3 regions of the Nonomuraea sp. H19 genome follow, and region 3 is predicted to be linked to each of the others. Evidence: riboswitches for the same ligand, from Rfam matches in the RefSeq annotation. Region 3 holds a riboswitch; each other region holds the start of a gene.
The links. Region 3 has a riboswitch for S-adenosylmethionine ahead of ACTMTI_RS40455 (GNAT family N-acetyltransferase). Riboswitches for the same ligand answer to the same signal wherever they lie in the genome.

Region 1: it holds a riboswitch for S-adenosylmethionine, as region 3 does, so the genes downstream of both, ACTMTI_RS33190 (aminotransferase class V-fold PLP-dependent enzyme) here and ACTMTI_RS40455 (GNAT family N-acetyltransferase) in region 3, are expected to answer to the same signal.
Region 2: it holds a riboswitch for S-adenosylmethionine, as region 3 does, so the genes downstream of both, thrC (threonine synthase) here and ACTMTI_RS40455 (GNAT family N-acetyltransferase) in region 3, are expected to answer to the same signal.

What each region holds. Positions count from the first base shown of each region.
Region 1 covers NZ_JBQHCV010000017.1:77,237-80,502, reverse strand. Annotated here, with positions in the region: gene ACTMTI_RS33200 (cytochrome P450) at 1-808, opposite strand, end outside; gene ACTMTI_RS33195 (TerC family protein) at 818-1,555, opposite strand; SAM riboswitch class IV at 1,680-1,795, shown strand; gene ACTMTI_RS33190 (aminotransferase class V-fold PLP-dependent enzyme) at 1,841-3,148, shown strand; gene ACTMTI_RS33185 (DoxX family protein) at 3,152-3,266, opposite strand, start outside.
Region 2 covers NZ_JBQHCV010000019.1:61,100-64,365, forward strand. Annotated here, with positions in the region: gene ACTMTI_RS35435 (alpha,alpha-trehalose-phosphate synthase (UDP-forming)) at 1-631, opposite strand, end outside; gene ACTMTI_RS35440 (RNA polymerase sigma factor) at 663-1,217, shown strand; SAM riboswitch class I at 1,297-1,438, shown strand; gene thrC (threonine synthase) at 1,452-2,687, shown strand; gene ACTMTI_RS35450 (MoaD/ThiS family protein) at 2,712-2,987, shown strand; gene ACTMTI_RS35455 (cold-shock protein) at 3,231-3,266, shown strand, end outside.
Region 3 covers NZ_JBQHCV010000023.1:179,332-182,597, forward strand. Annotated here, with positions in the region: gene ACTMTI_RS40440 (YbaB/EbfC family nucleoid-associated protein) at 1-238, shown strand, start outside; gene ACTMTI_RS40445 (cold-shock protein) at 310-516, opposite strand; gene ACTMTI_RS40450 (hypothetical protein) at 716-1,189, opposite strand; gene ACTMTI_RS40455 (GNAT family N-acetyltransferase) at 1,305-1,934, opposite strand; SAM riboswitch class I at 1,928-2,039, opposite strand; gene ACTMTI_RS40460 (DUF6055 domain-containing protein) at 2,271-3,266, shown strand, end outside.

The DNA.
Region 1 (3,266 bases), on a different contig from region 3:
GCAGCGAGCGGTCCGCGCGCAGCCGTACCAGCTCGTCCGGGTTTCTGAACAGGGACCACCAGCCGTTGCCGGTCACGTTCACGGTGGCCTCGTGACCGGCGTTGAGCAGCAGGACGCAGGTGCCGACCAGCTCGTCCTCGGTCAGCTCGGGAATCTGGGTGAGCGCGCTGATCAGGTCGTCGCCGGGCTTCTCGCGGCGCTCGCCGGCCAGAGACTTGAGGTAGCCGGCGAACTCCGCCGCCGCGCGTACCGCGGTGTGCTGAGCCTCGATGCCGGGGTTGAGCTCGTACATGCCGCAGATGCCGGCCGACCAGGGGCGCAGCAGCTCGCGGTCGCTCTCGGGGATGCCGAGCATCTCCGCGATCACCGTCACCGGCAACGGCTCGGCGACCTCGGCGATCACATCCCCGCCGCCCTTTTCCACGTACGCGTCCACCAGGTCCTCGGCCATGGCCCGCACGCGGGGCCGCAGGGACTCGACCATGCGCGGCGTGAACGCCTTGGAGACCAGCCGGCGCAGCCTGGTGTGCACCGGCGGCTCCACGTCGAGCATGCCTGCCCTGATCACCCGCCAGAACGGCTCCTGGAACTCCGGCTCGGGCTGCTTGCCGAACTCTTCGTGGGAGGCGACGTGAAGGTAGGACCGGCCCAGGCGGCGGTCCCTGAGCAGGGTGTTCACGTCGGCGTGGCGCGAGATCAGCCACTGGTTCGTCGGCTCGAAGTAGCAGACGGGCGCCTCGCGCCTCAGCTCGTCATAGACCCGGTACGGGTAGGCCACGAAATCCGGATTCCAGGGGTCAAAGCGCACTACTTCATCTTAGGCTTGATCACGAGTCTCCTCCGGCTCCAGCTCCTTGGCGTGCCTGCTGCGCATCCGGATGTTCAGCAGCTCCACGATGACCGAGAAGGCCATCGCGAAGTAGATGTAGCCCTTGGGAATGTGCTGGCCCATGCCCTCGGCGACGAGCACCACGCCGATCAGCACCAGGAACGCCAGCGCCAGCATCTTGATGCTCGGGTGCTTGTCCACGAAGCGGCTGATCGGCCCGGAGGCGAACAGCATCACCAGCACCGCGACCACGACCGCCGCGATCATCACGCCGAGCTCGTCCACCATGCCGACCGCGGTGATGACCGAGTCGAGCGAGAACACGATGTCGAGGACCATGATCTGCATGATCACCGAGGCGAAGGACGCGGCGGCGGCCTTCTTGCCGTCCTTGTCGCCGGGGGCGTCCATGCTGTGGCTGATCTCCGTGACGCTCTTGGCCAGCAAGAACAGGCCGCCGAGCAGCAGGATCAGATCGCGCCCCGAGATGTCATGGCCGAAGACGGCGAACAACGGCTCGGTGAGCTGCACGACCCACGACAGCCCGAGCAGCAGGAGCAGGCGGCTGATCAGGGCCGCGGCCAGACCCAGCACACGGGCTCTGTCCCGCTGCTCCGGCGGTAGCTTCCCGGCCAGGATGGAGATGAAGATGATGTTGTCGATCCCTAGCACGATCTCCAGGGCCACCAGAGTGAAGAAGCCGATCCATATCTGTGGGTCCGTCACCCAGGCCAACATCTGTGCACCTCCATGCCACGCGATTGACGACTTCCGGTACCAACGAGTCAGGACCCGCAGAAGTTCGCGGCTTGCAAAACAAGGCGGTGGTTGGGTTATAGTGCGGCACATAGGTCATGAGTGCCAGCGACAAGCCCCGGCTAGCTGGCCGGCAACCCTCGCGTCCGCGGCGGGGTGCCCCGGGTGAAGACCTGGTCCGCCACGAGGGGTGGCGGGCAAGCGCGGGCTCCGTGGCTGCTTCCAGGGGTCCGATGACCCTTGAGGAGATGTGCCGTGTCCACGCTGACGATCTTCAACTCCGTCCCCGCCCAGGCTCCCACGGGCGTTGCCGGCACCGGCCACCGGCCGATTCCGGCGGTGCTGGGGGCCGACCTCGAGGTGCCGGTCAAGGGCGGCAGGCTGGTCGGGTACGCCAATCTCGACTACGCGGCCAGCGCCCCCTGTCTGGAGCCCGTCAGCGCCGCCGTCACTGCCGCGCTCCCGGCCTACTCCAGCGTCCACCGCGGCGCCGGCTACGCCTCCCAGCTCACCACCGCCAGGTACGAGCAGGCCCGCCAGACGGTCAGGGCGTTCGTCGGCGCCCGCCCCGACGACGCCGTGATCTTCACCCGCAACACCACCGACGCCACGAATCTCCTGGCCGGTTGCCTGCCCGCCGGGACCACCACCGTGGTCTTCGACACCGAGCACCACGCCTCACTCCTGCCGTGGAAGCAGTCCGTACGGCTGGCGCCGCCCGCCTTCCCCGGCGATGCCGTACGCGCCGCCGACGAGGCTCTGGCCGCGATCGACGGGCCGAAGCTGCTCGTCGTCACCGCCGCGTCCAACGTCACCGGCGAACTGTGGCCCGTCGCCGCCCTGGCCCACATCGCGCATCGGCACGGCGCCCGCATCCTGGTGGACGCGGCGCAGCTCGTACCGCACCGGCAGGTCAACCTGACCGCGCTCGACCTGGACTACGTGGCGTTCTCGGGCCACAAGCTGTACGCGCCGTTCGGCACCGGAGTGCTGGTCGGGCGGCGGGACTGGCTGGCCGAGGGGGAGCCGTACCTCAAGGGCGGGGGCGCGGTGCGCTCGGTGGGAGAGACCGTCGAGTGGCACGACGACCCCGAGGCGCGCCACGAGGCGGGCACCCCGAACGTGCTGGGCGCCATCGCGCTGGCCGCCGCGTGCGACGCGCTCAGCGCCACCGGCTGGACGGCGCTGGTACGGGAGGAGGAGCGGCTGATCGCGCGGCTGCGGTCCGGGCTGGCCTCGATCGAGGGCGTACGAGAGCTGTCGCTGTGGGGGAACGACCACCCGCGGGTGGGCATCGTGTCGTTCACCGTCGACGGCTACTCGGCTCGTGAGGTGGCCGAGGTGCTGTCCAGCGAGTACGGCATCGGCGTGCGCGACGGCAAGTTCTGCGCGCACCCGTTCCTGCAGCACCTGCTCGGTACGCCCGAGCGCGACGACCAGGAGCGCGTCGAAGGCTGCGAGGACGGAACGGTCGCCGCGGTACGGGCCTCGATCGGCATCGGCTCCACACAGGAGCACGTGGACCGGCTGATCGCGGCGCTGAGGGACCTCGTCGCCCGCTGACGCTCAGCGGTTCGGCGGCTTCGGCGGCTTCGGGTGCTGCTGCTGGTCGTCGGTGACCAGGGAGTCGATGTCCCTCATGCCGTCGTCGTGGGTCGGCTGCCGGGGCACCCTCGGCGGC
Region 2 (3,266 bases), on a different contig from region 3:
CGGTCAGGAACCCGGCGTGATCGGCGCCCAGGATGCCTTCGAGCACTTCTCCGGCCACCTCGTCGGGCAGCAGGGAGAAGTATTCCGGCGGCGCCCACGGGGTGTGGCTGAAGTGGGCGATGCGCAGGTCCGGCCGCTCGGCGCGGAGCATCGCCGGAGTCAGCGTGAGGTGGTAGTCCTGCACCATCACGCGGGCGCCGTGCCCGGCCTCCTCGGCCAGCGCCAGCGCGAACGCGCCGTTGTAGTCACGGTAGGACTCCCACTCGCGCGCGAACCTCGTGCCGAAGTTGGGCGCGTTGGGGATGTCGTAGAGCAGGTGGTTGACGAACCACAGCGTGGAGTTGGCCACGGCGTTGTAGGCCCGGTGGAAGGTGGCCGACGGGATGTCGAGCATCCGCAGCGGGCCCGTGTCGTAGCCGGCCTGGTCGATCCGGCCGCCGGGAGCCAGGCGTACGGCGCTGCGGTCGTCGTCGGACAACGCCGCGCAAACCCACAGCACGCCGTCGTCTTTCGCCACACCGGACAGCCCGGACACGAGACCGCCGCCGCCGCGCTTCATGGTCAGCTCGCCGTCGTCGGAGACGGTGAAGGAGACGGGCCCTCTGTTGGAGGCCACCAGAACGCTGTTCATACAGGCTCCCTTCGATCATAGGATCCCAGCTATGGCGCTTGATGAGCTAACCGAGGAACTCGCCCGATCCGCCGCAGCCGGAGATCATCGCGCGCTTGGCGAGCTTTTGGCCAGGATCGAACCCGATGTGATGCGGCACTGTGCCCGGATCCTGCCTTATCACCAGGACGCGGAGGAGGCATCCCAGGACACCTTGCTGGCTGTGGCCCGCAACATCGGGCGGTTCGAGGGCCGGGCCAGGTTCAGCACCTGGCTGCACATCGTGACCGCCAACTGCGCGCGCACCACCTACCGCTCTCTCAAACGCCGGGCGGCCGAGCAGACCTCGGACGAACTGCCGATGCAGAAGCCCGACGTGCGGCGGGTCAGCGTGATCGCGGGCTCGCGGCTCGACCTGCTCGACGCGATGGAGGCGCTGGAGGCCGACAAGCCCGACCTGGCGCAGGCGCTGGTGCTGCGCGACATCGTCCAGCTCGACTACAACGAAGTGGCCGAGCAGCTAGGCATCCCGCTCGGCACCGCGAAGTCACGCATTCACCAGGCACGCAAATACGTGCAGGCCGCCCTGGGGGAGGACTATCGCTGAGACTTGGCGTCTCATTTGCTGAGACAGATGGCCGTTCCGGCTACTCCGGCAGGTACAGTCTCTGTCAACAACTGAATATTGCTCATCCAGAGGGGTGGAGGGACCGGCCCTGCGAAGCCCCGGCAACCCTCCCGGCTTGTGACTCGCGACCTGGCGAGGCCGACCGGGACAAGGTGCCAATTCCGGTTCGCGGTCAAGGTGGCCGTGGGCGAAGATGAGGGAAGGCCTCGCTTCATGTCGCTCGACTTTGGTCCTGCTGTCGCTCTGTCCTGCCGCGAGTGCGGCACGCGCTACCCGCTGGGTCCCAGCTTCGCCTGTCTGGAGTGTTTCGGGCCGCTCGAGGCGGCCTACGATTTCGGCGGCGTGAGCCGCGCGGACATCGAGTCGGGTCCCGCGAACATCTGGCGCTACCGTTCGCTGCTGCCCGTGCCGGCCGACGTGATCAGCAAGCCCAACATGAACCCGGGCTGGACCAAGCTGGTCAAGGCGGGCAACCTCGGGCGGGCGCTCGGCATCGAGTCCCTCTACGTGAAGGACGACTCGGGCAACCCCACCCACTCCTTCAAGGACCGAGTGGTCGCCATCGCCGTCGAGGCGGCGCGCAACTTCGGTTTCCACACGCTTTCCTGCTCCTCCACCGGCAACCTCGCGGGCGCGGTCACCGCCGCGGCGGCGCGGGCCGGGCTCGACGCCTGCGTGTTCATCCCGGCGAACCTCGAAGAAGCCAAGATCACCATGGCGCGGGTGTTCGGCGGCAAGCTGATCGGGATCGACGGGACGTACGACGAGGTCAACAGGTTCTGCTCCGAGCTGATCGGCGACCCTCTGGGTGACAAGTGGGGGTTCGTCAACGTCAACCTGCGGCCTTACTACGCCGAGGGCTCCAAGACGCTCGCGTACGAGATCGCCGAGCAGCTCGGCTGGCGGCTGCCCGAGCAGATCGTCATTCCCATCGCCTCGGGCTCGCAGCTCACGAAGATCGACAAGGGCTTCAAGGAGCTGGTCGCGCTGGGGCTGGTCGAGGACACGCCTTACAAGATCTTCGGGGCGCAGGCGGCCGGGTGCTCGCCGGTGTCGGCGGCCTACAAGGCCGGGCACGACGTCGTCCAGCCGGTCAAGCCGGACACCATCGCCAAGTCGCTGGCCATCGGAAACCCGGCGGACGGGCCGTACGTGCTGGACATCGCCCGGCGCACCGGAGGGGCCGTCGAGGACGTCACGGATGCCGAGATCGTGGCCGCGATCAAGCTGCTGGCCTCGACGGAGGGCATCTTCGCCGAGACCGCGGGCGGGGTGACCGTGGGCGTGCTCAAGAAGCTCGTCGAGACGGGGCAGCTCGATCCCGAGGCCGAGACCGTGGTGCTGAACACCGGAGACGGGCTCAAGACGCTCGACGCGATCAGCGGCGACGCCGCCAAGCCCACCGCCGTGATCCGGCCCTCTCTCGACGCGTTTCGTGCGGCTGTCTGACTACCAGGAAAGCGAGTTATAACCATGAGCGTCTCTGTGCGGATCCCAACGATTCTACGCACCTACACCGGGGGCAACGCCGAAGTGAGTGGCGAAGGCGCGACTCTTCGTGACGTCCTCGCCAAGCTCGACTCCGACTACCCGGGGATCGGCGCGAGAATTCTGGATGAATCGGGCAAGATTCGGCGTTTTGTCAATGTTTACGTGGGGGAAGAGGACGTCCGTTTCGCCCAAGGGCTCGACACTCCAGCCCCTGAGGGCACGCAGATCTCCATCATCCCGGCGGTCGCCGGCGGCTGAGTGCAGTAGATCACATCCTTGAAGGCGCCCCTAGTGGGCGCCTTCTCCTTTTCGTCACCAATTCAACGTTGAACAACCTCCCTTGTGCGGAAATGCGTTGTTTGTGGTTTGACTCTGTTGCCAAACGCTGTGCCACAGGTATGGTCGAGGGCGATCGTCTGGCTGATTTTCCGTTAAGTCAGGCGATTACAGGTCTCGCGGTGGAATGGGCGAGATCTGTTAGCCCAGTAAGAGGAGTCGGAAGTGGCGCAGGGCACCGTCAAGTGGTTCAACGCGGAC
Region 3 (3,266 bases):
CGTCATGAAGATGAGCAGCCGGGATCTGGCTGAGGAGGTCACGCTCGCGGTCCAGCGCGCGCAGGATGACAGCGCCCTGCGACGCGAACGCGTGCTCCGCGACGCCATGGGCGGCCTGCCGGCCACCCCGGAGCAGGCGCTGGAGCAGTTCGACAGGACCATGCAGACCTTCAGCCGGGCCATGGACGAACAAGAGTCCCGTCTCGACGCGATCTTCCGCGAGATGGACGGCCGCTAGGAGCCGGCGCGCAAACGGGTCGGGGCCCGCACCCTTGCAGGTGCGGGCCCCGACCGTTGGGCTGTGCCGTGTCAGGCGGGAACGATGTTCTCCGCCTGCGGGCCCTTCTGGCCCTGGACGACGTCGAAGGCTACCTTCTGGCCCTCGACGAGCTCACGGTAGCCACCGTTGGAGACGATGTTGGAGTAGTGCGCGAAGACGTCGGCGCCGCCGCCGTCCTGCGCGATGAAGCCGAAGCCCTTTTCAGAGTTGAACCACTTCACGGTTCCGGTTGCCATAATTAGCTCCTTTGGATAGGCGCAGGGACGGAATCCACACCGTGTGGATCCGTGTCGCTGGGATGAGTCCCATCCGGAGATGACCGGAAACAAAAACGCACCTGAAGATGTTCGTCAGGTGCGCACAAGTCTTTATGGGTACCACAACTGCAACTCCTTCAGTCTACCCGAGCCCTAGCTGTGGTGCAAACACCTGCCGTCAGGAGTGGACCGCTCGGATCTCCGTCACGACGAACTCGTCCACGATGTGCTGGTTCTGCACCAGATATCCGACCACGCCCGCCACCGCCTCCACACCCAGAGCGGCGCGCACCTGGCCGCTCAGGAGGTACACCAGGGGAGTCGACGGCTGGTCGATCGCGAACTGGCGGCCGTGGCGATGCACGTCGTGCAGGGCCCTGATCGGTACCGGCCGCGCCGAGGTGAACCACACGGCGACCTCCCACAACGGCAGCGCGGGATCGGCTTCGGCTTCGGCCGTGGCGTGGTAACAGGTGACGCAGCCGTGCCCGGCATGCTGCCCGTGCGGGCAGGTCCATTGGGCGATGTCGGCCCGGCTCTGGTCGTGGTTGCTCAGTATCGCCGCCTCGGTCACGCGGCGGCGTGCTGGTCGTTGATCCTCGGACGGGCGGGAGAAGTTGCTGGTGATGATCGGATCCCTTCGCTCCCACATTCCGATATCGACCTTAGTCCCCGATGACGGTTCCGCACATGGGCCCCCGCCGACGCGCGCCTGCCGATCTCGGCCCGCCTCCGCTGCCGCGCCCGGCCGGTCCGCCCATGCGGTGCTATCCGGCGTTCACGTTGGCGCTGGCGAGGCGGGTACGCAGTGCCGCCCTGACAGCCGGCCATTCGCCGGCGACCACCGAGAACATGGCCGAGTCCCGCAACAGTCCCTCCTCGCCCGGCGCCCACGAAGGTGACCAGCTCCGCAACACGCCTTCGAAACGCGCCCCCAGGCGCTCGATCGCGCGGCGCGACCGTTCGTTGCGGGCATCCGTCTTGAGATCGACCCGGGTCACGCCGAGGGTCTCGAACGCGTGGGTGAAGAGGAGGAACTTCGCCTCGGCGTTGATCCCGGTGCCCTGCGCCGATGCGGCGAGCCACGTCCAGCCGATCTCGATGGCCCGCAGGTCCTGCCGGCCGGGCCACGTCCTGGGATCCCAGAACGCGGTGCACCCCACGGCCAGGCCGTCCCGCACCCGTACCTGCGCAAAGGGAGTCAGACCCTCGCTTTCCCTCTCGAACTGCGCCGCAAGGTACGCCTTCATCTCGTCGGCTCGCGGCACCAGCGTAAAGCCGTACGCGGACCGGTCCTCCTCGGCGGCCCGCGCCAGGTCGGGCGCGTGGCTCATCGTGAGCGGCTCCAGCCGGACGAGTGATCCATGGAGCACGGGAACATCGAGCCGCAGGCTCATCGGAGTCCTCCTCATCGTTCCTGGCGTTGGCACCTTTCCCGCGTCCCCGCAGGCAGGTTGCCGGACCGTCACTGGGCCAGGTCCCTCGGATCCTCTGGATGAATCTTGATACGAGATCATGCCGGACTGCGCGAAAGGCGTCAAATGCCCACGAACGTGTGTAACTTTCATGCCGCGTCGGTGGCCTGGCACAGCTCGACACGCGGATTCTTCACGGATTGCGCTTCGGATCTTGACAGTTCTTGTTGCCGGCCCAACACTCGGAGCCGCCCGAAAAGTATGTGACATATCGCAGCGTGTTAACGCTAACACTGACCGTTATCCGGAGGTCGTTGAATGAGACGATTGCGGGTGGCCACAGCCGCCCTTCTGGTGCTCTTAGGCACCTTCCTGCTTCCCGCCGCACCGGCGGCGCAGGCGGCGGCCAAGACGGTTTACATCCCGTCGCGCTGGGCCAGCACCGGCGAAGTCCCGTGGGTCCAGGAGCGTACGAAGGAGTCGGCCAACTTCATCCTCCTGTGGGGCGACCGGTCGGGCACGAATCCGAAGACCGCGCCCTCGCCGTACAACTTCGATCCCGACAACATGCTCAGCCAGCTGGAGAACCTCTACTCCTTCTACGTGAACACCATGAAGTTCACGCCGGAGACCGGCCTGCTGGCTCAGCACAAGATCATCGTGATCGTCACCAGGACCTGGTCGAACGCGCCGCTCGACGCGTGGGCGACGGGCGGCTCGACCGACGGCCGGGTCGGCGTCATCAACATCGCCCCCGGGGCCGCTCTGCCCGGATCCTGGGGGCTGGCGCACGAGCTGGCGCACGTGTTCCAGAACTACACCTTCCTCGGCCGGTCCGGGTACGGGTTCACGCACCCGAGCGCCGGCACGTTCTGGGAGGCCAGCGCCGAGTTCATGGCGATGCAGGTCTACCCGAAGACGGCCGCCGGCGACCTCACGAGGTTCATCCGCACCGAGAACCTCGCCTACAGCAGCAGCCGGCACCACTACGGCGCCTGGATGCTCCTGCAGTACATCAAGGACCGCGACGGCCTGGCGATGTTCAACCGCCTCTGGAACGAGGCCAGGAACACCGAGCACCCGCTGGAGACCTACCGCCGCATCGCGGGCATCGACCAGGCGGAGCTCAACCGGCGGATGGGGGAGTACGCCCAGCGCAACGTCACCTGGGACTACTCCAACCGGGCCGACTTCATGCCGTTCATCAACAGCCTCTATCCGTTCATCACCGCCTACAACGGGGTGGCGGTGGAGGCGGTCAACGCCGCGGCCGGGCACTTCCGCATCTCCGACGCCCTCGCGCCGTCCGACTAC